Regions from separate parts of the Streptomyces sp. AM6-12 genome, predicted to be linked through region 2. Evidence: riboswitches for the same ligand, from Rfam matches in the RefSeq annotation. Region 2 holds a riboswitch; the other holds the start of a gene.
What was found. A riboswitch is a leader RNA that binds a small molecule or an ion and turns the genes downstream of it on or off. The one in region 2 is predicted to bind S-adenosylmethionine.

Region 1 (14,979 bases), 1.3 Mb from region 2:
GCGCGGCGGCGCGAGCAGCACCGGCGCGGCCAGCTCGGCGCCGTCGAAGACGCAGGTCACCTCGGCGCCGGTCTGCGCGGCGAGCGCGGACAACTGGCCCAGCAGCCGCAGCCGCTGCTTCTCCAGCGGCATCTGCGGATAGCCGGTCTTGGTCACGTTGTAGCCGTCGACGACCAGATGCGCCTGCGGCAGCGCGAGCAACTGGTCGAGGATCGCCGGGTCGTGCTCGGACAGGGCGCGCGCCGCGATGTCCTTCGGTGTCATCCGGCCCGGCTCCACCGCGTCGACCGTCTCGGCCGGCCGCACGGACACCGGCGGCAGCGCCAGCTCGCGCCGCAGGCCCTGGGTGGCGTCCAGCAGGGTGTCCAGCAGCAGCCGCACCCGCATGTCCTCCACGCTGCGGCCCTCGCGGGCGGCTCTGCGGGTGGCCTCCAGGGCCGCCTCCGCCTCGCCGAGCCGCGTCTTGAGCCGCCGGGACTCGCTCTCCGCGGCCGACACCCGAGCGCCCGCCTCGGCGCGTACGGCGTCCATCTCGCCCTGCGCCTTGCGCAGCGCGGCCTCACCGCGGCGCACATCGCTCTGCGCGGAGCGCAGCTTGCGGTTCAGCGACTCCAGGTCCCGTCTGGCCGACTCCAGCTCCGTGCGCAGCCGCTCGGTCTCGGTCCTGGTCTGTTCACGGGCGCGGTCCAGTTCGGCGCGCAGCCGCTCCAGTTCGGCGCGGCTCTCCTCGTCGGCCCGCTCGGCGTCGGCGCGCTGGGCCTCCTCGCCGGCCGCGGTGACCAGCTTCACCCAGCCCGCCGGGCGCAGCACACAGGCCGCCGCCGCCACATCGAGCGGGTCGGCGGCCGCGGGCACCGAGCCGGCCTCCAGGGCGCCGGCCAGCTCCGGCTGCGCGGCGCGGAACTTCTCGCCGATCCGCTGCCGGAACAGCGTGTCGGTCTCCAGCGCCGCGGCCATCGCGTTCCCCGCGAACTTCGCGCGGCGATTCGGGGCGAACCGGGCGTACTGCCGCAGCTGTGCGGGCAGTTCGGCCACGGTCAGCTTGCCGAAGCACTCCGAGACGATCGCGACGACCCTGCGGCGCACCCCGTCGGGCAGCGGACGGTCAAGCACCTCGGCGGTGCCGTCGCCCGGCCCCCCGCTCGCGCTCTCCATAATCCGTCACACCCCACTACCTTGCCGAAAATATGCCTCTCCGCGCCCGGCCCCGTCAGGAGCCGCTGCCCGGCCTGTCCACGAGTTCCACCTGGTCCACCGCGTTGCACCAGCGGCAGCGCACCGAATCGATGGTCTCATCGACCACCTCGCGCTCCTCCACCGTCGGCTCGCCCGCGAGGTCGAGGTGGACGTACTCCACGACCTTCGAGGAGCGCGTGACGTCGAAGCGGGTGAGGTTGCCGCACAGGGTGCAGCGCCATCGCGTCGTGGCGGTCGGCTGGGGAACCGTCATCGTGCCCTTCCCGGGTCGGTCGGAGCGCGCCGGCGGGCCGACGCGTGTGGCTCGTAACCCTACGGCCTGGCGGCCTGTCGCCGCCCGTCCGTTCGCGGCGGCGAGGCGGTCTGTCAGCTTGCGTCCGGTTACGTCATGCTCTGTGTTCATGATCAGCGAGTGGAGCGCGGCGGGCGGCAGGACCTTCAGGACACTCCGGGACGCGCCGATGACGTACGGCCTGATCGCCCTGTGCTGCCTGATCTTCGTACTGGGCCCGGCCTCCGGGATCGTCCCCGGATACGGCACCGGGTACGTGCTCCAGGACGCGCAGCGGGTGTACTTCCGGCACTGGGGGGTGGTCCCGGCCGAGTTGTTCGCGGGACCCTGGGCGCACGCGCTGACCCCGGTCACAGCGCTGTTCGTGCACGGCAACTGGGTGCATCTGCTCGGCAACATGCTCTTCCTCCTCGTCTTCGGCGTGCTGACCGAGGAGCGGATGGGCCGGGTGGAGTTCACCCTCTTCTACGTCGGCTGCGGCTATCTGGCGCTGCTGGGGTACGCGGTCGCCAACGACACCTCGGAGCAGTCGCTGGTGGGCGCGTCGGGGGCGATCTCGGCGGTGCTCGGGGCGTTTCTCTTCCTGTTCCCGCGGGCCCGTGTCACCAGTCTCCTGCCGTTCCTCTTCTTCCTGCCGCTGCGCTTTCCCGCATGGGTCGTGCTGCCGTTCTGGGTGACGCTCCAGTGGCTGGCTGCCGGGCGCTCGGTGCAGGGGCCGGGGGTGGCGTATCTGGCGCACCTGGTGGGGTTCGGGGCCGGGTTCGTCTACGCGTGGGTGCGGTACGGCCGTGGGGCTAGAGTGAAATGCGCACCCGAACCGGCCCCCGAGGGAGAGAACCAGCCGTGATCACCGCGATCGTCCTCATCAAGACCAGCGTGGACCGGATCCCCGAGATCGCGGAGCAGATCGCCTCGCTGGAGTCGGTGAGCGAGGTCTTCTCCGTCACCGGCACGTACGACCTGATCGCCATGGTGCGGGTGCGGGAACACGAGGACCTGGCCGATGTGATTCCCGGCCGGATCAGCAAGATCCCGGGCGTGGAGGCGACGGACACGCATGTGGCGTTCCGTACGTACTCGCAGCACGACCTGGAGGCGGCGTTCGCGATCGGCCTGGACTCCTGACCGTCCGCCGAAAGCCGCCCCACCAGCCCGTTCAGCCTTTTACGCCACCGGCACGCAGCGTCCCTCCTCCGTCCGGTACGTCCACTTCGCGCCCTCGGTCACCAGCTGTCGTACGGCCGTGACGAAGCGGTCCACATGCTCGTCCGGGGTGCCCGCGCCGAAGCTCACGCGGATGGCGTTCAGGGAGGGGGCGCCGCACTCCGCCGGGGACTCGGGGGCCGTGCCGAGCAGGGTGCGCAGCAGCGGGTGGGCGCAGAAGAGGCCGTCGCGGACGCCGATGCCGTACTCGGCGGAGAGCGCGGCCGCGAAGTGGGAGCTGTTCCAGCCGTCCACCACGAAGGAGAGCACGCCGACCCGCGGGGCGTCGTCCCCGAACAGGGACAGGACCCTGACCTGCGGAATCCCCGCGAGGCCCGAGCGCACCCGGTCGATCAGGTACTGCTCGCGGGCGACCAGCGCGTCCCAGCCGGCCTCGGTGAGGGCCGTGCAGGCGGAGGCGATGGCGTAGGCGCCGATGACGTTCGGGGAGCCCGCCTCGTGCCGGGCGGCGCTCTCGTGCCACTCCACCTCCACTCCCCCGTCCGCGCGCCGGGCGACGCTGCGGCTGGCGCCCCCGCCCGCGAGGTACGGCTCGGCGGCCCGCAGCCAGTCGGCACGCCCGGCCAGCACGCCCGCGCCGAAGGGGGCGTACAGCTTGTGCCCGGAGAAGGCGACCCAGTCGACGTCCAGGTCGGCGAGGGAGACCGGGTGGTGGGGGGCCAGCTGGGCGGCGTCCAGGACGATCCGGGCGCCGTGGGCGTGCGCGGCGGCGGCCAGCTCGCGCACCGGCCACAGCTCGCCGGTGACGTTGGAGGCGCCGGTGACGCAGACCAGGGCCGGCCCGTACGGGTCGCGGTCGGCGAGGGCCCGCTCCAGCGTCTGCACGGCCTGCCGCGGGCTGCGCGGCGCGTCCAGGTAGGTGACCCGGTCGTCCCGCCAGGGCAGCAGCGAGGCGTGGTGCTCGGTCTCGAAGACGAAGACCCGGCAGTCGGCCGGGACCGCGCGGGCCAGCAGGTTCAGGGAGTCGGTGGTCGAGCGGGTGAAGACCACCTGGTCGCCGGCGCGGCAGCCGAGGAACTCCGCGACCGTCCGGCGGGCCTTCTCGAACAGGTCGGTGGAGAACTGGGAGAGGTACCCGGCGCCCCGGTGGACGCTGCCGTAGTACGGCGCGTAGGCGGCGACGTCGTCCCAGACGCGCTGGAGGGCGGGGGCGCTGGCCGCGTAGTCGAGGGCCGCGTAGGTGATGGTGCCGCCGGTGACGAGCGGAACGGTGACATCACGGCCCAGAACGGGCAGCGGGGTGCAGATCGACGGGGCGGCGGCAACGGTGGAGACAGACATGGGGAACTCCCGTGAGAACGCACGCCGCAGGGGGCGTACGGAAGAAAGGTGAAAGGGGTGCGCGGAGGCGGGGCTCGGCGGCCCTAACGCATTCGCTTGCTCACGGGAGGCTCCCTCGACCGACCAGGACCCCTGGCCCGGCGCTACCGAGAGCGCCCGAGGGGTCCGCGCTTGCCGTAGACCTCGCTGCCTACGACCTGGTCCTCACCCGGGGCACCCCGCCACGGACGGAGGGTTGCCGGACAGTCGGCCGGGGCCTCATGACTGTCACTCATGACCTGACAGGGAACGTACGCGAAAAGATCGATGCCCCGCAACCCGTGTCCGAATCGCGGGACGATCAACCATCGGATGGCGCGGTCAGGCGTTGCTGGCGGCCACCCAGCGCTCCAGCGTCCGCTTCGCCGCGCCCGAGTCGATGGAGTGCGCGGCCTTCGCCATCCCGGCCCGCAGCTGCTCGGTGAGCGGCGCGTCGGTCGGCTCCAGGGCCGTCAGGGCGGCGGCCGAGTTCAGCAGTACGGCATCCCGTACGGCGCCCCGCTCGCCGTCCAGCACCCGGCGGGCGACCCCCGCGTTGTACGCCGCGTCCGCGCCGCGCAGGGCCTCCAGCGGGACCGGCTCGATGCCGGCGTCCCGCGGGTCGAAGACCTCCTCGGTGACCTTGCCGTCACGCACCACCCACACCCGCGAGGTGCCGGTGACGGTCAGCTCGTCCAGCCCGTCGTCACCGCGGAAGACCAGCGCGGAGTTGCCGCGCTCGGCGAAGACCCCGGCCACCACGGGTGCCATCCGCGGGTCGGCGACGCCCACCGCCTGGGCGCGCACGTTCGCCGGGTTGGTCAGCGGACCGAGCACATTGAAGGTCGTACGGATGCCCAACTGGCCGCGTGCGGCGGCGACATGACGCAGCGAGGGGTGGAACTTCACCGCGAAGCAGATGGTGATCCCGGCCTCCTCGGCGACCTCGGCGACCCGCTTCGGGGTCAGCTGGAGGTTGACGCCCAGCTTCTCCAGGACGTCGGAGGAGCCGGAGGCGGAGGAGGCGGCGCGGTTGCCGTGCTTGACGACCTTGGCGCCGGTGCCCGCGACCACGATCGAGGACATGGTGGAGATGTTCACCGTCTTGGCGCCGTCGCCGCCGGTGCCGACGATGTCCACGGCCGGGCCGGGCACCTCGATCACGTTCGCGTGCGCGTACATGGTGCGCACGAGACCGGAGATCTCCTCGACGGTCTCGCCCTTGGCGCGCAGCGCGACCATGAAGCCGGCGATCTGGGCGTCGGTCGCCTCGCCCCGCATGATCAGGTCCATCGCCCAGGCGGTGTCGTCCGCGGACAGGTTCTGGCCGGTCAGCAGGCCGTTCAGCAGGGCGGGCCAGGAGCGGCCCGCCGCGGTGTCGCCTCCAGCGGGGGTCACAGCGCTCATCAGCCGCTCCTCGGGAAAAGTCGTACTCGGTGGTGCTCAGCGGGGGAAACCCATACCCACCCTATCGAGCCCCCGGCACGGCGAAGGGCCCCGTCCGGCTCGCGGACGGGGCCCCTCTGTGGCGTGGCGACGCGGGGATCAGTGGTGGCCGTGGCCGCTCGTGATCTCCTTGTACTCCTCGGAGGTCGGCTTCGGGATCTGGTTGTCCTCGCCGTAGTAGGCGTTGGACAGCTTCACCCGGAGCTTCTCGGACGCCTTCACCTTGCGCTCGACACCGTTCTCGTCGACCGCGGGGCCGATCTCGGCCGGGGCGTACTGCGTGTGCGTGGTGAGCGTGTGCAGCTGCTCCTGGCTGAGCGGCTCGTGCACCTCGATGAACTCACCGTGCGGCAGCCGCTTGATGATGCCGGTCTCGCGGCCGTGCAGCACCTTGTCGCGGTCGCGGCGCTGGAGGCCGAGGCAGATCCGCTTGGTGGCGATGAACGCGATGACCGGGCCGACGAAGAAGAAGATCCGGACGAACCAGGTCACGGAGTTGATCGACAGGTGGAAGTGGGTGGCCCACAGGTCGTTGCCACCACCGACCAGCGTGATCATGTACATCGTCACCCAGGCGACACCGAGACCGGTACGGGTCGGGGCGTTGCGCGGGCGGTCCAGGATGTGGTGCTCGCTCTTGTCGCCGGTGATCCAGGACTCGATGAACGGGTAGACCGCCATCGCGCCCAGCACCACGCCGAACAGCACCAGCGGGATGAAGACGCCCAGGACCAGGGTGTGGCCCCAGAAGTTGATCTCCCAGCCCGGCATGAAGCGGATCAGACCCTCGGCGAAGCCCATGTACCAGTCGGGCTGGGCGCCGGTGGACACCTGGTCCGGACGGTAGGGGCCCATGGCCCAGATCGGGTTGATCTGCGCGACCGCGGCGATGGCCGCGATGACACCGAAGACCAGGAAGAAGAAGCCTCCGGCCTTGGCCATGTAGACCGGCAGCAGCGGCATGCCGACGACGTTGTTGTTGGTCTTGCCCGGACCCGCGAACTGCGTGTGCTTGTGGTAGAAGACCAGGATCAGGTGCGCCACCATCAGGCCGAGCATGATGCCCGGCAGCAGCAGGATGTGGATCGAGTAGAACCGGGCGACGAAGTCGTGGCCGGGGAACTGACCGCCGAAGAGGAAGTACGAGATGTACGTGCCGACGATCGGCATGGACAGGATCGCACCCTCGGTGAAGCGCACACCGGTGCCGGAGAGCAGGTCGTCCGGGAGCGAGTAACCGGTGAAACCGGTGAACATGCCGAGGACGAACAGCAGGAAGCCGAACAGCCAGTTGATCTCACGCGGCTTGCGGAACGCGCCGGTGAAGAACACGCGCATCATGTGCACGAACATGCCGGCGAGGAAGATCAGCGCGGCCCAGTGGTGGATCTGCCGGACCAGCAGACCACCGCGCACGTCGAAGGAGATGTGCAGGGTCGAGTTGAAGGCCTCCGACATCATCTGCCCCTGGAGCGGGACATAGCTGCCGTGGTACACGACCTCGTTCATCGACGGGTGGAAGAACAGCGTCAGATAGACACCCGTCAGGATGATGATGATGAAGCTGTACATGCACACTTCGCCCAACATGAACGACCAGTGGTCGGGGAAGATCTTGCGCATGTTGGCCTTGGCCAGGGAGTAGATCCCCAGCCGGCCGTCGGCCCAGTCGGCGATCCGCTCGCCGGCCGGTGCCTTCCCGCGCGCGCGGGAGGTCTCGTTCGCTGTAGTACTCATCCGCGCTCCCAGAATGCAGGACCGACGGGCTCCTCGAAGTCGCCGAGCGCCTGGAGGTAACCCTCACTGTCCACACCGATGCGCAGCTGCGGCAGGGCGTGGCCGGCGGGGCCGAAGATCACTCGGGCGCCGTCGGAGAGGTCGAAGGTGGACTGGTGGCACGGGCACAGCACGTGGTGCGTCTGCTGCTCGTACAGCGAGATCGGGCAGCCGACGTGCGTGCAGATCTTGGAGAACGCGACGACGCCCTCGTGCGACCAGTCGAGCTCGCGCTTGTCCTTGATGTTGTCCGGCTGGAGCCGGACGATCATCAGGGCGGCCTTGGCCAGCTCGTTCTGGAACTCCTCGTCCGTCTCCTCCAGGCCGTCCGGCTTGGCGAAGGTGAGCGAGCCGACGGCGATGTCCTCGGGGCGCAGCGGCTGGTTGGTGTTCATGTTGACCAGACGCTTGCCCTTGGCCCACAGGGTGTGCCGCAGCGAGGTACCGGGCAGCGGACCGAGGTCGCGCAGCAGCATGACGCCGGAGAGCGGCACCAGGGCCAGCGCGCCGAACATCGTGTTGCGGATCAGCTTGCGGCGGCCGAGCGCCGACTCCTTGGCGCCCTGGCGGAAGTCCGCGTGGACCTTCGCCCGGACCTCCTCGGGGGCCGCGATCGCGTGCCGCTCGTCGGCGACCTCGACGTCGGACATCAGGGTGCGGGCCCAGTGGACCGCGCCCGCGCCGATGCAGAACAGCGCCACGCCGAGGGTCAGGCCCAGCGCGAAGTTCAGCGCGCTGATGTGACCGATCGGGAAGACGAAGATGTTCTTGTCGTGCGGGATCGTCACGTACGAGACGATGAAGCCGACGGTGGCCAGCATCGAGATCGTGAACAGCAGGGCGACCATACGCTCGGACCGCCTGGCGGCCCGCTCGTCGATGTCCTGGATGCGGTGCTCGTGGGGCGGCAGCCCCGGATCGGCGAACGGGTTCTCCTCGTCCGCGATCCCTACCGCGCCGCGCGCGTGGTCCTGCTCAGCGGGCAGGTTCTCTTCTGGAATGTCTTGGCTACTCATGACTTCTTGGCCTTTGCGGTCCGAGCGGCGACCCAGACGGCGACGGCGATCAGCGCGCCGAGACCGAAGATCCAGGCGAACAGGCCCTCACTGACCGGCCCGATGCCGCCCAGCTCCAGACCGCCCGGGTTCGTCGTCTCGCTGCTGTCGATCGCGTGCAGGTACGCGATGATGTCCTTCTTGTTCTGGGAGGACATCGTGGTGTCCGGGAAGGACGGCATGTTCTGCGGGCCGGTCTGCATGGCCTCGTAGATGTGCTTCGGGTCGACACCCTCCAGCGTGGGCGCGAACTTGCCCTCGGTGAGGGCACCGCCCTTGCCGGTGAAGTTGTGGCACTGCGCGCAGTTGGTGCGGAACAGTTCGCCACCCTTGGCGATGTCCGCGCCGTCCGGACCGTACTGCTGCTTGGTCGGCACCACCGGACCGGCGCCCAGCGACGCGACGTACGCGGCGAGCTGGTCGATCTGGGTCTGGGTGTACACGGTCTTCTTGCGCGGGACCTGGGCGCCCTGCGAGGTCGCGGCCGGCATACGGCCGGTACCGACCTGGAAGTCGACGGCCGCGGCGCCCACGCCGACCAGGCTCGGACCGTCGGAGGAGCCCTGCCCACCGGTGCCGTGGCAGCTGGCGCAGCCGACCTCGAAGAGCTTCCTACCCTCCTTGATGGTCAGGGACTGGGAGCCTGCGTCGGCCTGCGCCTTGCCCGCGGGCGCGAACGCGGTGTACAGCCCCCCCGTGGCCGCCAGCGCGAGGAGTAGGACGACGACCGCCGCCAGCGGATGGCGTCGTCGTGCGGAGAGCTTTTTCACGGATTACCCCGGTGTCAGGATCTTCTGCGTCGGTGCTTCTGGACTTAGCGGGAGCGGTCCCGGCTACTTGATCAAATAGATCGTGGCGAAGAGGCCGATCCAGACGACATCGACGAAGTGCCAGTAGTAGGACACGACGATGGCGGCCGTCGCCTGCTCGTGGGTGAACCTCTTGGCCATGTAGGTGCGGCCGAGGACCAGCAGGAAGGCGATGAGACCGCCCGTCACATGCAGGCCATGGAAGCCGGTGGTCAGGTAGAACACCGAGCCGTACGGGTCGGAGGAGAGCGAGAGGCCGTCCTCCTTCACCAGGCTCGTGTACTCGTAGATCTGACCGCCGATGAAGATCGCACCCATGATGAAGGTGAGGATGAACCAGCCACGGAGCTTCTTCACGTCGCCCCGCTCGGCCGCGAACACGCCGAGCTGACAGGTGAGCGACGAGAGCACCAGGATCGTGGTGTTCGTCGCGGAGAAAGGCACATTGAGGCTTGAAGCCATGTGCTTCCAGTGAGCCGGTCCGGTCACCGACCGGAGGGTGAAGTACATCGCGAAGAGGGCCGCGAAGAACATCAGCTCGGAACTCAGCCAGATGATGGTTCCGACGCTGGTGAGGTTCGGCCGGTTGACCGACGGGTGCGCGTGCCCGGTTTCTACTGTCGTTGCTGTCGCCACGACCGACATTATGTCGGTCGCTTATCTCGCCCTCACTCCGGGGGGTGCCGTTCGGAGTGTTGCTGCCCTCCGAAGCGGTGTTGACGTGGTGTTCATGGGAGTAACATCCGCCCAAACGGCCCCGTCCGTCCTGTCCGTACGACGCCGACGTCGACCCGGAGGAACAATGCAGCCGACCGCCACCGTGCTGGTCTACAGCGACGACTCCAACACCCGCGAGCAAGTACGGCTGGCCACCGGGCGGCGCCCCGCCCCGGACGTGCCCCCGGTGGAGTTCGTGGAGTGCGCCACGCCCGCGGCGGTGCTGCGCGAACTGGACCGCGGGGGCATCGATGCCTGCGTGTTCGACGGCGAGGCCGTCCCGATGGGCGGCATGGGGATGTGCCGGCAGATCAAGGACGAGGTCTTCCAGTGCCCGCCCGTGCTGCTGCTCATCGGGCGGCCCCAGGACGCCTGGCTGGCCACCTGGAGCCGCGCGGACGCCGCGGTGACCCTGCCGGTGGACCCGGTGGAGTTCGCCGCCTCGCTGGCCGCGCTGCTGCGGCGCAAGAGGCTGGTGAGCGCCTAGCGCGAGGGGGCGCGGGCCGTGCGCCGGCACGGTCCCGCGCCCCGTCGGGGCGCTGCTCACACGGCCGCTGGCTGGAGGCGGACCGTGTCCGCGGAGGACTGGCCGTTGGTCTGGGTGCCGGTCAGGGCGGAGCCCGTGCGCCACTTCTTCCAGGTGACGTTCCAGTCGCCGAAGCCGTTGCCGAAGGGTTCCATCGGCCGGCCGTTGGAGTTGACGACCCGGACGATGTCCCCCGGATGGATGGTGTCGAAGAACCAGCGCGCGTTGGACGTACTCATGCCGGTGCAGCCGTGGCTGACATTGGCGTACCCCTGTGAGCCGACCGACCAGGGCGCCGCGTGCACGTACTCGCCGGACCAGGTCACCCGGGTGGCGTAGTACACGGGCAGGTCGTAGTTGTCCCGGCTGCCCTCGGCGATGCCGACGGTGATGCCGCGCATGCGTACGAAGTACTGCTTCTCCAGGACCACCTTGACGCCGTTGCGGGTCTCGTAGCCGGGCTTGCCGGTGGTGACCGGGATGCTGTTGATCACAGCACCGTTCTTGAGCACCGTCATCTCGTGCGCGGAGGCGTCCGTGAGGGCCTCGATCCGGTCGCCCGTGGTGAGCTTGACCGGCTTCGACTTGCCGCCCCACAGCCGGTCGCCGATCTTCACGCCGTCCAGGTTGCTGTGCACCAGGATCGTGGCGTGGGCGGGCCAGTAGTCCTTGGGCCGGTAGTGGAGTTCCTTGTCGCTCACCCAGTACCAGGAGCCGGGCACGGCGGGCACGGAGTCCACCCGCAGGCCGCGCTCCACGACGGCCCGCTGCGCCTTGTCCTTGACCTCCTGGCCGAGTTGGGCGGTGATGATCTGCCCGACGCCGTACTGGCCCGTGTCCGGCCCGAAGGTGACGCCCAGCTGCTTCTTGGCGGTGGGCTGGGTGGTGTCGAAGCTGAGGACCTTGCGGCCGGGCGCCCCGTCCTCGTCCTCGGTGCTCACCGTGACCGTGTAGTGGGCGCTCGCGGCCAGCGGGGAGGTGCTGTGCCAGCGACTGCCGTCGGCGGTGAGTTCGCCCGCCACGTAGCGCCCTGTGGAGTCCTGGGCGGTCACGTCGGTGATGCGCCCCTCGTCCTTGACGGTGACCTCCAGGGGCTTGTCCGGGTCGGCCCGCTTGCCCGTCTCGGTGGGCGCGTTGAAGGAGATCAGGCCCGCCGCGTCGTACGGCGTGGCGGACAGGGGATCGCCGTGCGAACCGCAGGCGGTGCTGCCCGCGCCCAGGGCGGTCACCAGCACGGCACAGCTGACGACGGTACGGGTCCGCGGAATGTGGTTCATACGATCACGCTATGAGATGGAGACCCTATTGGCGCGGTAGGTAACCCATACGAGGGAACGACACTCCCGCATCCGAGGGACGCCCATCCGGACGCCGAAAAGCCGGGAGCCCGGACCCTCCTGACGGGGGGTCCGGGCTCCCGGAGTGGAACTCGATGTCCTACTGGGTGCGGTTCTCACCGTGGTAGTACTCGAACACCCAGCCGAACAGACCGATCACGATGAACGGCGCGGAGAAGTAGATCAGCCACCAGCCGACCGCGATGCTGAGGAACGCGATCGCACCGCCGAAGCCCAGCATGAGCGGCTGCCAGCTGTGCGGGCTGAAGAAGCCCAGCTCGCCCGCGTCGTCCGCGACATCGGCCTCCTTGTCGTCCTGCGCACCGGCGTCCACCCGGCGGGCGGTGAAGCCCAGGTAGAAGCCGATCATGATCGACAGGCCGAAGGCCAGGAAGAGTGCCGTGGTACCGGCCGGCTCCTTCGACCACACGCCGTACACGACGGCCATGATCAGGATGAAGAAGCTCAGCCAGATGAACATCCGGCCCTGGATCTTCACTTGCCGGCCTCCTTGCTGTCCGCGACGGCAGGCGCGTGACCGGCGTACTCGAGCTGCTCGAGCGCGGCGATCTCGGGGTGGTGCAGGTCGAACGCCGGGGATTCACTGCGGATCCGCGGCAGGGTGGTGAAGTTGTGCCGCGGCGGCGGGCAGGAGGTCGCCCACTCCAGCGAGCGGCCGTAGCCCCACGGGTCGTCCACGTTGACCGGCTTGCCGTACTTGGCCGTCTTCCAGACGTTGTAGAGGAACGGCAGGATCGACAGGCCGAGCACGAACGAACCGATCGTGGAGACCGTGTTCAGCGCGGTGAAGCCGTCGGCGGCCAGGTAGTCGGCGTACCGGCGCGGCATGCCCTCGGCGCCCAGCCAGTGCTGGACGAGGAAGGTGGTGTGGAAGCCGATGAACAGCGTCCAGAAGGTGATCTTGCCGAGGCGTTCGTCCAGCATCTTGCCGGTGAACTTCGGCCACCAGAAGTGGAAGCCGGCGAACATGGCGAACACGACCGTACCGAAGACCACGTAGTGGAAGTGGGCCACCACGAAGTACGAGTCCGAGACGTGGAAGTCCAGCGGCGGCGCGGCCAGGATGACACCGGTCAGACCACCGAACGTGAAGGTGATCAGGAAGCCGGTCGCCCAGAGCATCGGCGTCTCGAAGGACAGCGAGCCCTTCCACATGGTGCCGATCCAGTTGAAGAACTTCACACCGGTCGGTACCGCGATCAGGAAGGTCATGAAGGAGAAGAACGGCAGCAGCACACCGCCGGTGACGTACATGTGGTGCGCCCACACGGTCACGGACAGACCGGCGATGGAGATGGTCGCCGCGATCAGGCCCATGTAGCCGAACATCGGCTTGCGGGAGAAGACCGGGATGATCTCGGAGATGATGCCGAAGAACGGCAGGGCGATGATGTACACCTCTGGGTGGCCGAAGAACCAGAAGAGGTGTTGCCACAGCAACGCGCCGCCATTTGCCGCGTCGAACACATGCGCACCGAATTTGCGGTCCGCCTCCAGGGCGAACAGCGCGGCGGCCAGCACCGGGAAGGCCAGCAGGACCAGCACACCGGTCAGCAGCACGTTCCACACGAAGATCGGCATGCGGAACATCGTCATGCCGGGCGCGCGCATGCAGATGATCGTGGTGATGAAGTTGACCGAGCCGAGGATGGTACCGAAGCCGGACAGGGCCAGACCCATGATCCACATGTCGGCGCCGGCGCCCGGCGAGCGGACCGCGTCCGACAGCGGGGAGTAGGCGAACCAGCCGAAGTCGGCCGCGCCCTCGGGGGTGAGGAAGCCACCCACCGCGATCGTCGAGCCGAACAGGTACAGCCAGTAGGCGAACATGTTCAGCCGCGGGAACGCCACGTCGGGCGCGCCGATCTGGAGCGGCATGATCCAGTTCGCGAAACCCGCGAACAGCGGCGTCGCGAACATCAGCAGCATGATCGTGCCGTGCATCGTGAACGCCTGGTTGAACTGCTCGTTCGTCATGATCTGAAGGCCCGGACGGGCCAGCTCGGCGCGCATGAGCAGCGCCATGACGCCGCCGATCAGGAAGAACGCGAACGACGTGACGAGGTACATCGTCCCGATCGTCTTGTGGTCGGTGGTCGTCAGCCACTTCACCGCGGAACTGCCGGGCTGCTTGCGCCGAACCGGCTGCTCGTCCACGTACGAGCCTTCAGCGGCCGCGGCACCCTGGGGTTCGTTGAGGATGCTCACAGGTTGTTCGTCTCCCGGTTCTTCTCGTGGCTCGTCTGCGCGATGCCGGCGGGAATGTAACCGGTCTGCCCCTTCTTGGCGAGGTCCTTGAGGTGCTGCTCGTACGCCGCCGGGGAGACGACCTTCACGTTGAACAGCATCCGGGAGTGGTCGACGCCGCAGAGCTCGGCGCACTTGCCGAGGAAGGTGCCCTCCTTGTTGGGGGTCACCTGGAAGGCATTGGTGTGGCCCGGAATGACGTCCTGCTTCATGAGGAACGGCACCACCCAGAAGGAGTGGATGACGTCACGCGAGGTCAGGACGAAGCGGACCGTCTTGCCCTTGGGGAGCCAGAGCGTCGGACCAGGGTTGCCGGTCTGCGGGTTGCGCGTGCCCGGGGTGCCGACGTCGTAGACGCCGCCGGCGTGCGCCGGGAAGGCGGCCTTGAACCGGTCGGGGATCGCGGACAGGTTGGTGTCCGTCTTCGCGTCGCCCGAGACACCGGGGACGTTCTCGATGTAGTTGAAGCCCCAGCTCCACTGGAAGCCGACCACGTTGACCGTGACGTCCGGCTTCTTGTCGAGGCTCATGAGCTTCGTCTCGTCCCGTGCCGTGAAGTAGAACAGCACCGAGATGATGATGATCGGGACCACCGTGTACAGGGCCTCGATCGGCATGTTGTACCGGGTCTGCGGAGGTACCTCGACCTTGGTGCGGCTGCGCCGGTGGAACATGGCGCTCCACAGGATCAGGCCCCACACCAGCACGCCGACGGCGAGCGCGGCAGCCCAGGATCCCTGCCACAGGGAGAGGATCCGCGGAGCCTCTTCCGTGGTCGGGGTGGGCATGCCAAGGCGGGGGAAGTCCTTGTATGTGCAACCGGTTGCGGTCGCCAGGACCAGGCCCGCGGTCAGTGCCTGCAGCAGCTTCCGCCGCATCGGGCGCCGCGGCGAGCGGTCGGAGCCGTTGGGACTCACGTAGCGCCTTCCCGAGAGTCTCGCCCGCGCGGTCGGCTGCGGCCTTCTCGCTGGTCGGTCGCCGCCCTGCGTCGGGCAGGGGTTTGGATGTTTATGCGGACCAAACCCTAGCCGAC
Region 2 (14,979 bases):
GGGCGGCGCCGCGCCGGCCACCGACGTCAAGGGCTCGCGCGCCGCGGGCGGCAAGTACGTGGGCGGTCTGAACCAGGTCGGCGCCTCCGTCACCTGGAGCGTGGACGTCCCCTCGGACGGCGACTACACCCTCTTCACCGGGTACAGCGCCACCGGCGAGGACCAGTCGATGACGGTCACCGTCAACGGCAAGGAGTACGGCAGCAAGCTCGGGCTGCGGAACTGGCGGCACGCCGCCGACAACGACTTCGCCCAGGGCTGGACCCGCTCCTACGTGTGGCCCACCCTCAAGAAGGGCAACAACACCATCTCCATCTCCTGCCAGCCCGGCGACAAGTGCAACGTCCTGCTAGACCAGCTGTGGCTGAAGGCGGGCCGGGTCACCAGCTGAGCCCGGCGCGGCTCAATGACCGGCCTGCCCGGTCACCGTGACCCGTCCCAGCAGCTCCTCGTACGTCGACCGGTCGAACTCGCCCGCGGCGGGCGCCCGGACGGTGGCCGCCGCGAGGGCGACGGCGTGGGCGAGCCGGGCCGGCCAGGGCAGGCGGCTCACCAGGCCGGACAGCAGCGCGGCGACCGCCGAGTCGCCCGCGCCGGTCGGATTGCCGTGCACCCGGCCCGGTGGGGTGGCGCGCCAGCGGCCCTCGGAGGTGGCGGCGAGGAGGCCGTTCGGACCCAGGGAGGCGACGACCGTGTGGGCGCCCCGGCGGCGGGCGTCCTCGGTGGCGCGCAACGGGTCGTGGGAGCCGGTGAGTTCGGCCAGCTCGTCGGCGTTGGGCTTGATGATGTCGGGGCGGGCCGCCACCCCGCGGCGCAGCGGCTCGCCGCTGGTGTCCAGCAGCACCGGTACGCCCAGGGAGCGCGCCGTGCGTATCAGGCCCGCGTACGCCCCCACCGGCACTCCCGGCGGCAGGCTGCCGCACAGGGCCACCGCCGAGGCGCTGGGCACAAGTTCCGCGTAGCGGTCCAGGAAGGCGGCCCACTCGGCGGGCGTGATCTGCGGGCCCGGCTCGTTCAACTGGGTCGTGTCGCCGGAGATTTCGTCCACCACCGCGATCGTGCGCCGGCTCGCCCCCGCCACCGGCACCAGCGCGTCCGTCAGGCCCCCGGTCCCGGCGAGCCGGTCCCGTACCGCCCGGCCGGTGCCGCCGCCCGCGAACCCGGTGACCGTCACCTGGTGCCCGAGCGCGGCGAGCACCCGGCCCGCGTTCACGCCTTTGCCGCCCGGACGCTCGATGACCTCCGAGACCCGGTGCGAGGCGTGCGGACGCAGTGACCGCACCCGATAGGTGATGTCGAGAGCGGTGTTCAGCGTGACCGTGAGGATCACCCGGTCTGCCTCCCTCGAAGCCGTCGTTCCGGGCCCCGATCATGCCAAAGAGACGGCGGCCGGCCCAGTCGCGGGGCGGCCGCCGCCGGAGGAGAAGCCGGGCTTATCAGCCCAGTTGGGGAGCGACCACCCACTCGCCGCGCCGCATCACGCCCCGCACGTCGAAGTCCGCGTCCAGCAGCACCAGGTCCGCGTCCTTGCCGGGCTCCAGGGAGCCCACGCGGTCGGAAAGGCCCAGCAGCCGGGCCGGGTTGGCGGACAGCGCCTTCACCGCGTCCTCCACCGGCAGCCGGTCCACGGTCACCGCCCGCTTGAACGCCCGGTCCAGGGTCAGCGTGGAGCCCGCGATCGAACCGCCCTCCACCAGCCGCGCCACCCCCTCGCTGACCTCGACCTCCAGCGGGCCCAGCAGGTAGCGGCCGTCACCGGCACCGGCCGCGTCCATCGCGTCCGTGATGAACGCCACCCGGTCCGCGCCCGCGTGATGGAAGGCCAGCTCCAGGGCGGCCGGGTGCAGATGCGTGCCGTCGTTGATCAGCTCGACCGTCACCCGCTCGTCCTCCAGCAGGGCGGCGACCGGGCCCGGCGTCCGGTGGCCGAGGGCGGGCATCGCGTTGAAGAGGTGCGTGGCGACCGTGGCACCCGCCTCGATGGCGTCCACCGTCTGCTCGTACGTCGCGTCCGTGTGCCCGATCGCGGCGATCACCCCGTGCTCGGCGAGCAGCCGTACCGAGTCGATGCCGCCCGGCAGCTCGGCGGCCAGGGTGAGCATCCGGGCCTGCCCGCGCGCCGCGTCGATCAGCTTGCGCACCTCGGCCGGCTCCGGGTGGCGCAGCAGCGCCTCGGAGTGGGCGCCCTTGCGGCACGGCGAGATGAACGGCCCCTCGAAGTGGATGCCCGCGATGTCGCCCTGTTCGGCCAGCTCGCTGAGCAGCCCGGCGCGGCTGACCAGCAGGTCCATCTCGTCGGTGACGGTGGAGGCGACGAGGGTGGTGGTGCCGTGCTCGCGGTGGGTGCGGACGGCGGTGAGGATCTGCTCGGCGGTGCCGGCGAAGGAGGCTCCGCCGCCGCCGTGGTTGTGGAGGTCGACGAAGCCGGGGACGAGCCAGTGGCCGGTGACGTCGACGGTCCGGGCGCCGGCCGGGGTCTCGCCGGTGATGCGCCGGCCGTCGATGGCCACGGTGCCGTTCTTCACCGTGCCCGTGGGAAGTACCACGTTCGCGCCGGTGAGCACCTGTGGGTGCGTCGCGGCTCCTGTGGGGCTGGCCATCAGGTGTCTACCTCCGGAGTAGAAGTGGTCGTCAGCAGATCCCGCGCGAGCAGCCCCGCGCCCAGGCAGCCGGCGGTGTCGCCGAGGGCGGCGGGGACGATGGACGGCAGTCTCTGGAAGGTGACCCGGCACCGGACGGCGTCCCGCAGGGGCTGGAACAACACTTCCCCCGCCTCGGCGAGACCGCCACCGATGATCAGCGTGCGCGGGTCCAGCAGGGTGAGCGCGGTGACCAGGCCGTCGGCGAGCGCGTCCACCGCCTCCTGCCAGACCCGCCGGGCGTCCGGGTCGCCCGCCGCGACGGCCCGCGCGCAGTCGGCCGCGTCCGCCTCCGGGCCCCCGCCGGCCGCCGCCCAGGCCTCGCTGACGGCGGACGCGGAGGCGTACCGCTCCAGGCAGCCGCGCTGTCCGCAGGGACAGGGCGCCCCGCCGGGCCGTACGACGACATGGCCGATCTCGCCCGCGAAGCCGTGCGCCCCGGACTCCACCCGGCCGTCGATCCCGATCGCGCCCGCGATGCCGGTGCCGAGCGGCACGAACAGGAAGCGGTCGGCGCCCCGGCCCGCGCCGATCCGGCCCTCGGCGAGGCCGCCGGTGCGCACGTCGTGGCCGAGCGCGACGGGCACCCCGAGCCGCTCGGCGAGCAGCTCGCGCAGCGGTACGTCCTTCCAGCCGAGGTTGGCGGCGTAGACGGCGGTGCCCCGCGCCTCGTCGACGATCCCGGGGACCGCGATGCCGGCGGCGGCCGGCGGGCCGTGGTGCTCGGTGCCGTACGCGAACAGGTCGGCGGCGAAGTCGAGGATGCCCGCGACCACCGCGTCGGGGCCGCGCTCGCGGCCGGTGGCGCGGCGGGCGCGGTGCAGCAGGGCGCCGTCGTCCCCGACGAGGGCGGCCTTCATCCCGGTACCGCCCACGTCCAGGGCGATGACATGTCTCACGGGGACAGTGTGGCCCGCTGACCCGCAAGAGGTCTAGTCCATTCACGTGGTGTAGACCTTAGGCGTTCATCTCATGAATCGTTCGAACAGCAGGGTTGGGATTTTGACGGTGCGTCGGCGTACGGCAGGAATGGTCGCGATGGTGTCCGCGATGGGCATGACCGCGCTCCTCGGCGGCTGCGGGAGCACGGGCTCCTCCGATGTGACCCTCAGACTCGTGGCCGCGGACTACGGCGACTCGGCGGCGAACAGTTCGCAGAAGTACTGGGACTCGCTGGTCAAGGAGTACGAGACGACGCATCCGGGCGTGAAGATCCAGGTCAGCGTCTACTCCTGGAACGACGTCGACCGCAAGGTCAAGGAGATGGTCGACGCGGGGCACGCGCCGGACATGGCGCAGATCGGCGCCTACGCCGACTACGCGGCCGCCGGGAAGCTCTACGCGGCCTCCGACCTGCTCTCCATCCGCACCCAGGCGGACTTCCTCTCCCAGCTGGCCGACGCCGGCCAGTGGAGCCATACGCAGTACGGCATACCCTTCGCCGCGTCCACGCGGGTGCTGTTCTACAACAAGACCCTCTTCTCGAGCGCCGGGATCACCCCGCCGACCAGCTGGGACGAGCTGGCCGCGGACGCCAAGGCGCTCAAGGCGAAGGGCGTGAAGTACCCCTTCGCGCTGCCGCTCGGGCCCGAGGAGGCGCAGGCCGAGACGATGCAGTGGCTGCTCAGCGGTGGCGACGGCGGCACCGGGGGCACGGGCTACACCGACGACATCGGCAGCTACACCATCGACTCCGAGCAGAACGTGCGGACCTTCACCTGGCTGAAGGACGACCTGGTCGCCAAGGGGCTGACCGGGCCGGTGCCGCCGGGGAAGCTGAACCGGGCGCAGGCGTTCGCGGCGTTCGCCGACGGTCAGGTCGGCATGGTCGACGGGCACCCCACGCTGATCCAGCAGGCCGAGGCGAAGGGCGTGCGCTTCGGCATGGTGCCGACGCCGAGCCGGACCGGGCGGGCGCGGGCGTCGATGGGGGTGACCGACTGGATGATGGCGTTCAAGCAGAACGGCCACGCCGACCAGATCGGCGACTTCCTGAACTACGTCTACAGCGAGAAGAACGTCCTCGACTTCTCCCGCGACTACGGGCTCCTGCCGGTCACCACCTCCGCCTCCAACGCCATGAGCGCGTCGGACGCGGCCCCCGACAAGGCGCTGCACCCCTTCCTGGACCAGCTCCCCACGAGCGAGCTGTACCCGGTGGGCAAGACGTCCTGGGCGGCGGTGAGCGCGGCCGTGAAGCAGGACATCGGCCAGGCCGTCGCGCCCGGCGGCGACCCCGCGTCCGTCCTCACCCGCCTCCAGGCCACGGCCACAGCGGCGGACAGCGCGGCCAGCGCCGGCTGAGCGCTACGGTTTCCCCATGGAACCGGGCGACACGGAACTGGGCGACCGCGAGAAGGCCATCCTCGCGCTGGAACGCCGGGGCTTTCCCGGCCCCGGCGCGAAGGAGCGCGCCATCCGCGAGGACCTGCGCCTCTCCCCGGTCCGCTACTACCAGCTCCTCAACGCCCTCCTCGACGACGAACGCGCCCTCTCCCACGACCCCGTCACGGTGAACCGCCTGCGCCGGATCCGCGAGACCCGGCGCTCGGAACGCTGAGCCGGACCGACCCCCCCGGCCGCCCGGCCGCCCCCTGCTCCCCCGACCGACCGAGCGAAGGCCGCGGGCCGCCCGCGACGCCGACTTCGCGCGGGGCGGGGCGCGACGCGGGCTTCGCGCGGGCCGGGGGTGGAGCCCCTGGCGGGGGCTGGGGCGGAGTGCCGGCGGGAACGCGGGCCGGGGCCCAGGCGTGACATGCGGCGCCGCTGGATAGTGTCGGTACATGGACCCTCTGCCGACCCCCGCCACCCCGGCCGGCCGGGACGGACTCGCCGCGCTGCTCACGAACCCCGGCACCGCGGTGATCGGCCTGGACTTCGACGGCACCCTCGCCCCGATCGTCGCCGACCCCGAACAGGCCCGCGCCCATCCCGCCGCCGTCGCCGCCCTGACCGCCCTCGCGCCCAAGGTCGCCCACATCGCCGTGATCACCGGCCGCCCGGCCGGCGTCGCGGTCCGCTACGGCGGCTTCGCCGGCGTCCCCGGCCTCGACCACCTCACCGTCCTCGGCCACTACGGCGCCGAACGCTGGGACGCCGCCACCGGCACCGTCAGCGCCCCCGCCCCGCACCCCGGCGTCGCCGCCGTCCGCGCCGAGCTGCCCGGCCTGCTGGACCGGGTCGGCGCCTGGCGGGGCACCTGGATCGAGGAGAAGGGCCGCGCCGTCGCCGTACACACGCGCCGCGCCCAGGACCCGCAGGCCGCGTACGAGGCCCTGCGCGCCCCGCTCACCGACCTCGCCACCCGGCACGGCCTGATCGTCGAACCCGGCCGCATGGTCCTCGAACTGCGCCCGCCGGGCATGGACAAGGGCGTCGCCCTCGGCGAGTACCTCCGCGAGACCGGCGCCGGCTGTGTCCTCTACGCCGGCGACGACCTCGGCGACCTGCCCGCCTACGCCGCCGTCGACAAACTCCGCGCCGAGGGCACACCGGGACTGCTCGTGTGCAGCGGCAGCACGGAGGTCGCCGAACTGGCCGAGCGGGCCGACCTGGTGGTCGACGGCCCCGAGGGCGTCGTGCGACTCCTCACCGCGCTGGCGGCTCAGCTGGACTGATCGTCCAGGGCGTGCAGCTGGTCCAGGAACCACCGGTCCGGCGGCAGCGCCGTGCCCGCCGCGGCCAGCCGCTTCGAGCGCTCGGCACGCTCCGCCGCCGGCATGGTCAGCGCCGTGTGCAGCGTCTCGGCGGTGCCCGTGACGTCGTACGGGTTGACCGTGAGCGCGTCCTCGCCCATCTCCTCGTGCGCCCCCGCCTCCCGTGAGAGCACCAGCACGCACCCCTCGTCGGAGACGACCGGCACCTCCTTGGCGACCAGGTTCATGCCGTCCCGGATCGGGTTGACCAGCGCCACGTCGGCGAGCCGGTACGCGGCCAGGGAACGCGCGAAGTCGTCCTTCACATGCAGCACCACCGGGGTCCAACCCGGCGTCTCGTACGCCGAGTTGATCTCCTCCGCGACCCGCCGCACCTCGGCCGTGTAGTCCCGGTACACGGCGAGGTCCTGCCGGGAGGGATACGCGAACGCGACGTGCACGACCTTCTCCCGCCACTCGGGGTGGTCGTCCAGCAGCTGCCGGTACGCCAGCAGCCCGCGCACGATGTTCTTGGACAGCTCGGTGCGGTCCACCCGGACGATCGTCCGCCGGCCCTCCCCGATCTCCGCGCGCAGCGCCGCCATCCGCTCGTCCACGTCCGGCCGGTGGGAGCGCTCGCGCAGGAAGTCGGCGTCCGCGCCCAGACCGTGCACCCCGATCCGGGTGCCCGCGGGGATGCCGGGCCCCAGCACCGCGTGGCAGCACCCGGTGAACGCGTCCGCCCAGCGCCGGGTGAGGAACGCCGCCCGGTCCGCGCCGAGGATCCCGGTCAGCAGTTCCGCCGCGATGTCGTCCGGCAGCAGCCGGAAGTACTCCGCCGGAGCCCACGGGGTGTGCGAGAAGTGGCCGATGCGCAGATCGGGCCGCAGCCTGCGGAGCATCCGCGGGGCGAGCGCCAGGTGGTAGTCCTGGATCAACACCGCCGCGCCGTCGCCCGCCTCCTCGGCCAGCGCCTCGGCGAACGCCTGGTTGTACGCCTGGTACGCCGCCCACTGCCGCCGGAAGTCCGCGTCGAAGACGGGCTCCAGCGGTGTCTGGTACAGCATGTGGTGCACGAACCAGAGCACCGAGTTGGCGATCCCGTTGTACGCGTCGGCGAAGACCTCCGGGTCGATGCCGAGCATCCGCACCCGCTGCCCGCCGGTGTCCGCCTCCGGCAACAGGCCGCCCCCGGCGCGGCGCACCGCCTCGCGGTCGCCGTCGCCCAGCGCGGCGCACACCCAGACCGCGTTCGTCTCCGGACCGATCGCCGACAGGCCCGAGACCAGCCCGCCACCGCCCCGCTTGGCGCGCAGCGAACCGTCCTCGTCCGCCTCGTACGAAACCGGGCCGCGATTGGACGCGACCAGCACCTCAGCACCGTGCGTGGAAGCCATGGTCCACAACCTAGCCCGACCTGGGAACACTCAAACCCGCGGACCCGGTCCGAAGCCGGTCGTATACGGCCGCCCGCGCGCTTTCACGCCACCCGGCGCCGGGCGTACTCCGCGATCTGCGTCATCGGCGGCCGCTCCTCGGTGTCCACGGCGTACGTGCGCGGTTCGAAACCGGTCACGCCCCGCTCGAACTGGGTGAGCGCGGGGCGCACGAGATGGCCGCGGGCCAGCCGCAGCTGGGCCGTGCGGTAGATGGCCGCCGCCATCCGGCCGAGCGCCTGCCCGTCCTGGTGCCGGTGCTTGCGCACCCCGACGTCCACCTGGGCCAGCGCGTCGAGCCCCACCAGGTGCAGGGCGTCCACCAGCATGCCCAGCTCGACCCCGTACCCGACCGGGAACGGCAGCTGTTCGAGCAGCGAGCGCCGGGCCGCGTACTCCCCGCCCAGCGGCTGTACGAAGCCCGCGAGCTGCGGCCAGTGCATGTTCAGCAGCGGGCGCGCCATCAGCTCGGTGACCCGGCCGCCCTGCCCCGCCGCACCGGCGAGCGGTCGGTCGTACATCGCCTTGACCAGCTGGACGTCCGGCTCGGTGAGCAGCGGGCCGACGATGCCGAGGACGAAGTCGGAGGAGAACTCCCGCAGGTCCGCGTCGACGAAGCAGATGATGTCCCCGGTGGCGACGAGCAGCGAGCGCCACAGCACCTCGCCCTTGCCCGGCACGGCCGGTATCCGGGGCAGGATCGCGTCCCGGTGCACCACCCGCGCGCCCGCCGCGGCGGCGACCTCGGAGGTGCGGTCGGCGGAGCCCGAGTCGATCACCAGGACCTCGTCGACGAGCGGCACCCGCTCCATCAGATCGCGCCGGATCACCGCGACGATCTCGCCGACCGTCTCCTCCTCGTCGAGGGCGGGCAGCACCACGCTGATGGTCTGGCCGGTGCGCTGCTTCGCGGCGAGGACCTGGTGCGAGGGACGGTCGCGCACGGACCAGGAGCGGTTGCCCATCCAGCGCTCGACTTCTTCCAGCACGGTCCCCGGCTCCTCACGCTCGCCTCGCGGTCTCGTCTCGCGGTACGGACGACTATCTCAACTCTCCAGGCCTTCGGTTACAGTCTTGAGCAACGCCGATGACCATCGCATGTCGGGGGTCGCGTGCGGACATGCCGCAGCAGTGCGGACACAATCGAATACCGCTCATCCAGAGGGGCAGAGGGACACGGCCCGATGAAGCCCCGGCAACCCTCCAGCCGCTTCTCGTTCTCATAGCAGCGAGGCTCCCGGCTAGGGAAGGTGCCAAATCCGTCTCACGGCGAAGTGCGTCGTGAGGAAGATGAGGAGAAAGGGCCTCGCCTCTCATGGCTGTGCAGACAGTTGCCACCTCCGGTACCTCCACCGTCGACCTCGGCCCCGCCGCCGCCCTCAGCTGTCGCGAATGCGGCCACCGCGTCCCGCTCGGCCCGGTCTTCGCCTGCGAGGAGTGCTTCGGCCCGCTGGAGATCGCCTACGACTTCTCCGGCTACGACACCGGGGAACTCCGCAAGCGGATCGAGGACGGCCCCGCCAGCATCTGGCGCTACGCCCCGCTGCTGCCGGTCCCGGCCGACGTGGCCGGCAAGCCGAACCTCCACCCCGGCTGGACCAAGCTGGTCAAGGCCGACAACCTGGCCCGCGAACTCGGCGTCACCGGCGGTCTGTACGTCAAGGACGACTCCGGCAACCCGACCCACTCCTTCAAGGACCGGGTGGTCGCCCAGGCCCTGGAGGCGGCCCGCGCCTTCGGCTTCACCACCCTGTCCTGCTCCTCCACCGGCAACCTCGCGGGCGCCGTCGGCGCCGCCGCCGCCCGCGCGGGCCTGCGCTCCTGCGTGTTCATCCCGCACGACCTGGAGCAGGGCAAGGTCGTCATGGCCGCGGTCTACGGCGGTGAACTCGTCGGCATCGAGGGCAACTACGACGACGTGAACCGCTTCTGCTCCGAGCTGATCGGCGACCCGGCCGGCGAGGGCTGGGGCTTCGTCAACGTGAACCTGCGGCCGTACTACGCCGAGGGCTCCAAGACCCTGGCGTACGAGATCTGCGAGCAGCTCGGCTGGCGGCTGCCCGACCAGATCGTGGTCCCGATCGCCTCCGGCTCCCAGCTCACCAAGATCGACAAGGGGCTGCGGGAGCTGATCGAACTCGGACTGGTCGAGGACAGGCCGTACAAGATCTTCGGGGCCCAGGCGGAGGGGTGCTCGCCGGTGTCCACGGCCTTCAAGGCGGGCCACGACGTGGTCCGGCCCCAGAAGCCGGACACCATCGCCAAGTCCCTCGCGATCGGCAACCCGGCCGACGGGCCCTACGTCCTGGACATCGCCCGGCGCACCGGCGGCGCGGTGGAGGACGTGACGGACGAGCAGATCGTGGCCGCGATCAAGCTGCTGGCCCGCACCGAGGGCATCTTCGCCGAGACGGCGGGCGGCGTGACCGTCGGCGTCACGAAGAAGCTGATCGAGAGCGGGGTGCTCGACCCGGCGAAGACCACCGTCGTCCTGAACACCGGCGACGGCCTCAAGACCCTCGACGCGGTGGCCGGCACCGGCCTGACCGCCACCATCCGCCCGACCCTGGACTCCTTCCGAGAGGCTGGCCTCGCATGAGCGTGACCGTTCGCATCCCCACCATCCTGCGCACCTACACCGGCGGGCGGTCCGAGGTGGCCGCCGAGGGCGCGACCCTCGCCGAGGTCATCGAGGACCTGGAGAAGAACCACACCGGCATCGCCGCCCGTGTCCTGGACGACCAGGGCAGGCTGCGCCGGTTCGTGAACGTGTACGTCAACGACGACGACGTGCGTTTCGAGCAGGGCCTGCAGACCTCCACCCCGGACGGCGCGGGCGTCTCCATCATCCCGGCGGTGGCCGGCGGCTGCTGACCGGACGACCGGACGTTACCTTCGGTAATGACGGTCACCGAAGGTACGTCGGATTGCCCTCTCCGTGAGAGAAGCGGAGGGGGCAATTCTGCGTGATTGAGCGCGGTACAGTTGGGGAAGGCGCCCTGAGTTGATCGAGGGTTAGCCCTCGATTCTCCTCCGCGGGCCCGATAAGAAGCAGCCAATATGCACGGGCTTTCCGCGGCTTTTGTGACTTTTATGGGGCCCGACTTGCCCTGAATTCTGATGATTTCTCCCTACATTCCGGATCGTTCTCGTCCAGATTTCTCGTCCAATTGACCTGTTGCAGAGGGCAGTTGGACAGATACATTCAGCCGCGGTCGACGCGTTCCGGCGCACGCCCCCGACGCATTGGGGGGCGAGGTCTGACCCGGATCCGCGAAGTGCGGATCTGTGCAAGGGCCAGTAATAGGGGAGTTAGGCATGGCTCAGGGCACCGTCAAGTGGTTCAACGCGGAGAAGGGGTACGGCTTCATCGCGGTCGACGGTGGTGCGGACGTCTTCGTCCATTACAGCGCCATTCAGATGGACGGCTACCGCACCCTGGAGGAGGGCCAGCGAGTCGAGTTCGAGATCTCGCAGGGCCAGAAGGGTCCGCAGGCCGACATGGTTCGCGTCGCCGTCTGAACGTTTCTCCACCGAAGGGCCCGCACCTCGCACAGGGTGCGGGCCCTTCGGCGTGCCCGGCCCCGGACGGTGTTCGCCCCCGGCTGACCCGCCCGCCGTGGCGCCCGGGGCGCTTGCACTCGGGCATGCCGAGTGCTAATCATTGGCGTTAGCACTCTGAAGGTGAGAGTGACAACGAAGGACCGGGTCGGTGAGGTCCGCGGGCCACGTGGGGCAAGGAACCACAGGCCGGCGAGCCGTCCGTCGCGGGCGCGGGCGCGGTCCGAAGGAATCACCCCCAGTCCTGGAGGGACCACTTCACATGGCCAAGATCATCGCGTTCGACGAGGAGGCGCGGCGCGGCCTCGAGCGCGGCATGAACCAGCTCGCGGACGCCGTCAAGGTGACGCTCGGCCCCAAGGGTCGCAACGTCGTCCTCGAGAAGAAGTGGGGCGCCCCCACGATCACCAACGATGGTGTCTCCATCGCCAAGGAGATCGAGCTCGAGGACCCGTACGAGAAGATCGGCGCCGAGCTGGTCAAGGAAGTCGCCAAGAAGACGGACGACGTCGCCGGTGACGGTACGACCACCGCGACCGTGCTCGCCCAGGCCCTGGTCAAGGAAGGCCTGCGCAACGTCGCCGCCGGTGCCAACCCGATGGCTCTGAAGCGCGGTATCGAGAAGGCCGTCGAGGCCGTCTCCGCCGCCCTGCTCGAGCAGGCGAAGGACGTCGAGACCAAGGAGCAGATCGCCTCCACCGCGTCCATCTCCGCCGCCGACACCCAGATCGGCGAGCTCATCGCCGAGGCGATGGACAAGGTCGGCAAGGAAGGCGTCATCACCGTCGAGGAGAGCAACACCTTCGGTCTGGAGCTCGAGCTCACCGAGGGCATGCGCTTCGACAAGGGCTACATCTCCGCCTACTTCGCAACCGACATGGAGCGCATGGAGGCGTCGCTCGAGGACCCGTACATCCTCATCGCGAACTCCAAGATCAGCTCCGTCAAGGACCTGCTCCCGCTCCTGGAGAAGGTCATGCAGTCGGGCAAGCCGCTGCTGATCATCGCCGAGGACGTCGAGGGCGAGGCCCTGTCGACCCTGGTCGTCAACAAGATCCGCGGCACCTTCAAGTCCGTCGCGGTCAAGGCTCCGGGCTTCGGCGACCGCCGCAAGGCCATGCTCGGCGACATCGCCATCCTCACGGGCGGCGAGGTCATCTCCGAGGAGGTCGGCCTCAAGCTGGAGAACGCGACCCTGGACCTCCTGGGCCGCGCCCGCAAGGTCGTCATCACCAAGGACGAGACCACCATCGTCGACGGTGCCGGCTCCTCCGAGCAGGTCAACGGCCGGGTGAACCAGATCCGCGCCGAGATCGAGAACAGCGACTCGGACTACGACCGCGAGAAGCTCCAGGAGCGCCTGGCCAAGCTCGCGGGCGGCGTCGCGGTCATCAAGGCCGGTGCCGCCACCGAGGTGGAGCTCAAGGAGCGCAAGCACCGCATCGAGGACGCCGTGCGCAACGCCAAGGCGGCCGTCGAGGAGGGCATCGTCGCCGGTGGTGGCGTGGCCCTGCTCCAGGCCTCCCAGGTCTTCGAGAAGCTGGAGCTGGAGGGTGACGAGGCGACCGGCGCCAACGCCGTGCGCATCGCCCTGGAGGCCCCGCTGAAGCAGATCGCCGTCAACGCCGGCCTCGAGGGCGGTGTCGTGGTGGAGAAGGTGCGCAACCTGACTCCGGGCCACGGCCTGAACGCCGCGACCGGCGAGTACGTCGACCTGGTCGCCGAGGGCATCATCGACCCGGCGAAGGTGACCCGTTCCGCGCTGCAGAACGCCGCCTCCATCGCCGCGCTGTTCCTCACCACCGAGGCCGTCATCGCCGACAAGCCGGAGAAGGCCGCCGCGGCCGCTCCGGGCGGCATGCCGGGCGGTGACATGGACTTCTGATCGACCTCCGGTTGATCAAAGTCCTTACCGAGGGCGGCACTTCCTGTCAGGGACAGGGGGTGCCGCCCTCGGGCGTGTCCGGGGTCACAGACGACGGCTGCCGGGGGCGGGAATGCCGGCCCGCACCGAGTGAGTTACTTAAGCGTCTGCAACAATGCGCATTCACATACCGCCCGGTCAGCAGCTTTCCGAGGAGCCCTCACGTGACCGTCGACACGCAGCCCGCCTCCCGCGCGGCCCAGGTACTCTCCCGCCCCATCACCCTGGGCGGCCTCACCGTCCCCAACCGGATCGTGATGGCCCCGATGACCCGGATGTTCTCGCCGGGCGGCATCCCCGGCGAGGACGTGCGCTCGTACTACTCCCGGCGCGCCGCCGCGGGCGTCGGCCTGATCGTCACCGAGGGCACCTACGTCGGCCACGAGTCGGCCGGCCAGAGCGACCGGGTGCCGCGGTTCCACGGCGAGGAGCAGCTGGCGGGCTGGGCGAAGGTCGCCGAGGACGTGCACGCGGCGGGCGGCACCATCGTCCCGCAGCTGTGGCACATCGGCATGGTCCGCAAGGACGGCGACGCCCCCTTCCCGGCCGCCCCCGCGATGGGCCCCTCCGGTCTGGTCACCGCGGGCGCCGAGCCCACCGGCAAGGCCATGACCCAGCAGGACCTGGACGACGTCATCGCCGCGTTCGCCCAGGCCGCCGCGGACGCCGAGCGCATCGGCTTCGACGGCGTGGAACTGCACGGCGCCCACGGCTACCTCCTCGACCAGTTCCTGTGGGAGGGCACCAACCGTCGCACCGACGCGTACGGCGGCGACCCGGTGGCCCGCACCAAGTTCGCCGCGGAGATCGTCGCCGCGGTCCGCGAGCGGGTCTCGGCCGGCTTCCCGATCCTCTTCCGCTACTCGCAGTGGAAGCAGCAGGACTACACCGCCCGGCTCGCCGAGACCCCGCAGGAGCTGGAGGCGGTCCTGACCCCGCTCGCCGCGGCCGGCGTCGACGTCTTCCACGCCTCCACCCGCCGCTACTGGCTCCCCGAGTTCGAGGGCTCCGACCTCAACCTCGCGGGCTGGACGAAGAAGCTCACCGGCAAGCAGACCATCAGCGTCGGCTCGGTCGGCCTCGACGGCGACTTCACCGGCGCGTTCGCCGGCCAGGGCTCCCCGGTGCAGGGCATCGACGACCTGCTCGACCGGCTGGAGGCCGAGGAGTTCGACATGGTCGCGGTCGGGCGGGCGCTGCTCCAGGACCCCGAGTGGGCGGCGAAGGTGCTCGCGGGCCGGGTGTCGGAGCTGGCGCCGTACGACGCGGCGTCGCTGAAGACCCTCAGCTGAGGGCCCGGATCGCGCGGCCGGGGGTTCAGATCCCGCCGATGTTGCCGTTCAGCGGCTCGATGTCGACGCGTACCGGGGTGCCCCACACGCGGAGCACCTCGTAGTCGGTGAACTCGTGCACCAGCCGGTACGCCATCGCGGGCCGCGCCCCGCGCCGCTGGGCGGCGAGGTACGCCTCGGCCTCCCGGCGGTCCCGGCGGGGGGTCCCGCACAGCTGCCACTCCTGGCCGTTCCACAGCTCCGGCAGCCAGCGCTGCTGGGGCTGCGGGCGGTCGCCCCGGACGCCGTAGCGCGAGGGCGCGGTGGCCGCCGGCCCGGCCGGGCTCGGCCGGCCCCCGTACTCGGAGCGGCGGGCGGCCCGGCGCCGCGTCTCGCACAGCAGGCACAGATCGGGGGCGCTCTCGTCCACCGGGCCGTGCGGGTGCTCGGCGCACCGGGTGGCGGGCGCGTTCGTCCCGACGCTCTCCTCCAGCAGGTCCAGCGCCCTGCGCA

Region 1: another riboswitch for S-adenosylmethionine. It lies ahead of ACE4Q9_RS24285 (aminotransferase class V-fold PLP-dependent enzyme); the one in region 2 lies ahead of thrC (threonine synthase).

The regions. Positions count from the first base shown of each region.
Region 1 is NZ_JBIQWN010000001.1:5,333,308-5,348,286, reverse strand. Features, by position in the region: gene ACE4Q9_RS24305 (NYN domain-containing protein) at 1-1,158, opposite strand, end outside; gene ACE4Q9_RS24300 (hypothetical protein) at 1,211-1,450, opposite strand; gene ACE4Q9_RS24295 (rhomboid family intramembrane serine protease) at 1,599-2,336, shown strand; gene ACE4Q9_RS24290 (Lrp/AsnC family transcriptional regulator) at 2,333-2,614, shown strand; gene ACE4Q9_RS24285 (aminotransferase class V-fold PLP-dependent enzyme) at 2,654-3,994, opposite strand; SAM riboswitch class IV at 4,157-4,273, opposite strand; gene trpD (anthranilate phosphoribosyltransferase) at 4,355-5,419, opposite strand; gene ACE4Q9_RS24275 (cytochrome bc complex cytochrome b subunit) at 5,558-7,195, opposite strand; gene ACE4Q9_RS24270 (Rieske 2Fe-2S domain-containing protein) at 7,192-8,250, opposite strand; gene ACE4Q9_RS24265 (c-type cytochrome) at 8,247-9,059, opposite strand; gene ACE4Q9_RS24260 (heme-copper oxidase subunit III) at 9,123-9,743, opposite strand; gene ACE4Q9_RS24255 (hypothetical protein) at 9,901-10,302, shown strand; gene ACE4Q9_RS24250 (Ig-like domain-containing protein) at 10,359-11,618, opposite strand; gene ACE4Q9_RS24245 (cytochrome c oxidase subunit 4) at 11,779-12,177, opposite strand; gene ctaD (cytochrome c oxidase subunit I) at 12,174-13,907, opposite strand; gene coxB (cytochrome c oxidase subunit II) at 13,904-14,863, opposite strand.
Region 2 is NZ_JBIQWN010000001.1:4,080,108-4,095,086, forward strand. Features, by position in the region: gene ACE4Q9_RS18510 (carbohydrate-binding protein) at 1-391, shown strand, start outside; gene ACE4Q9_RS18515 (1-phosphofructokinase family hexose kinase) at 404-1,330, opposite strand; gene nagA (N-acetylglucosamine-6-phosphate deacetylase) at 1,437-2,600, opposite strand; gene ACE4Q9_RS18525 (ROK family protein) at 2,600-3,538, opposite strand; gene ACE4Q9_RS18530 (extracellular solute-binding protein) at 3,678-4,943, shown strand; gene ACE4Q9_RS18535 (DUF3263 domain-containing protein) at 4,960-5,199, shown strand; gene otsB (trehalose-phosphatase) at 5,423-6,256, shown strand; gene ACE4Q9_RS18545 (trehalose-6-phosphate synthase) at 6,244-7,671, opposite strand; gene ACE4Q9_RS18550 (glucosyl-3-phosphoglycerate synthase) at 7,755-8,699, opposite strand; SAM riboswitch class I at 8,862-9,007, shown strand; gene thrC (threonine synthase) at 9,026-10,309, shown strand; gene ACE4Q9_RS18560 (MoaD/ThiS family protein) at 10,306-10,584, shown strand; gene ACE4Q9_RS18565 (cold-shock protein) at 11,029-11,232, shown strand; gene groL (chaperonin GroEL) at 11,534-13,156, shown strand; gene ACE4Q9_RS18575 (NADH:flavin oxidoreductase) at 13,360-14,487, shown strand; gene ACE4Q9_RS18580 (hypothetical protein) at 14,513-14,979, opposite strand, start outside.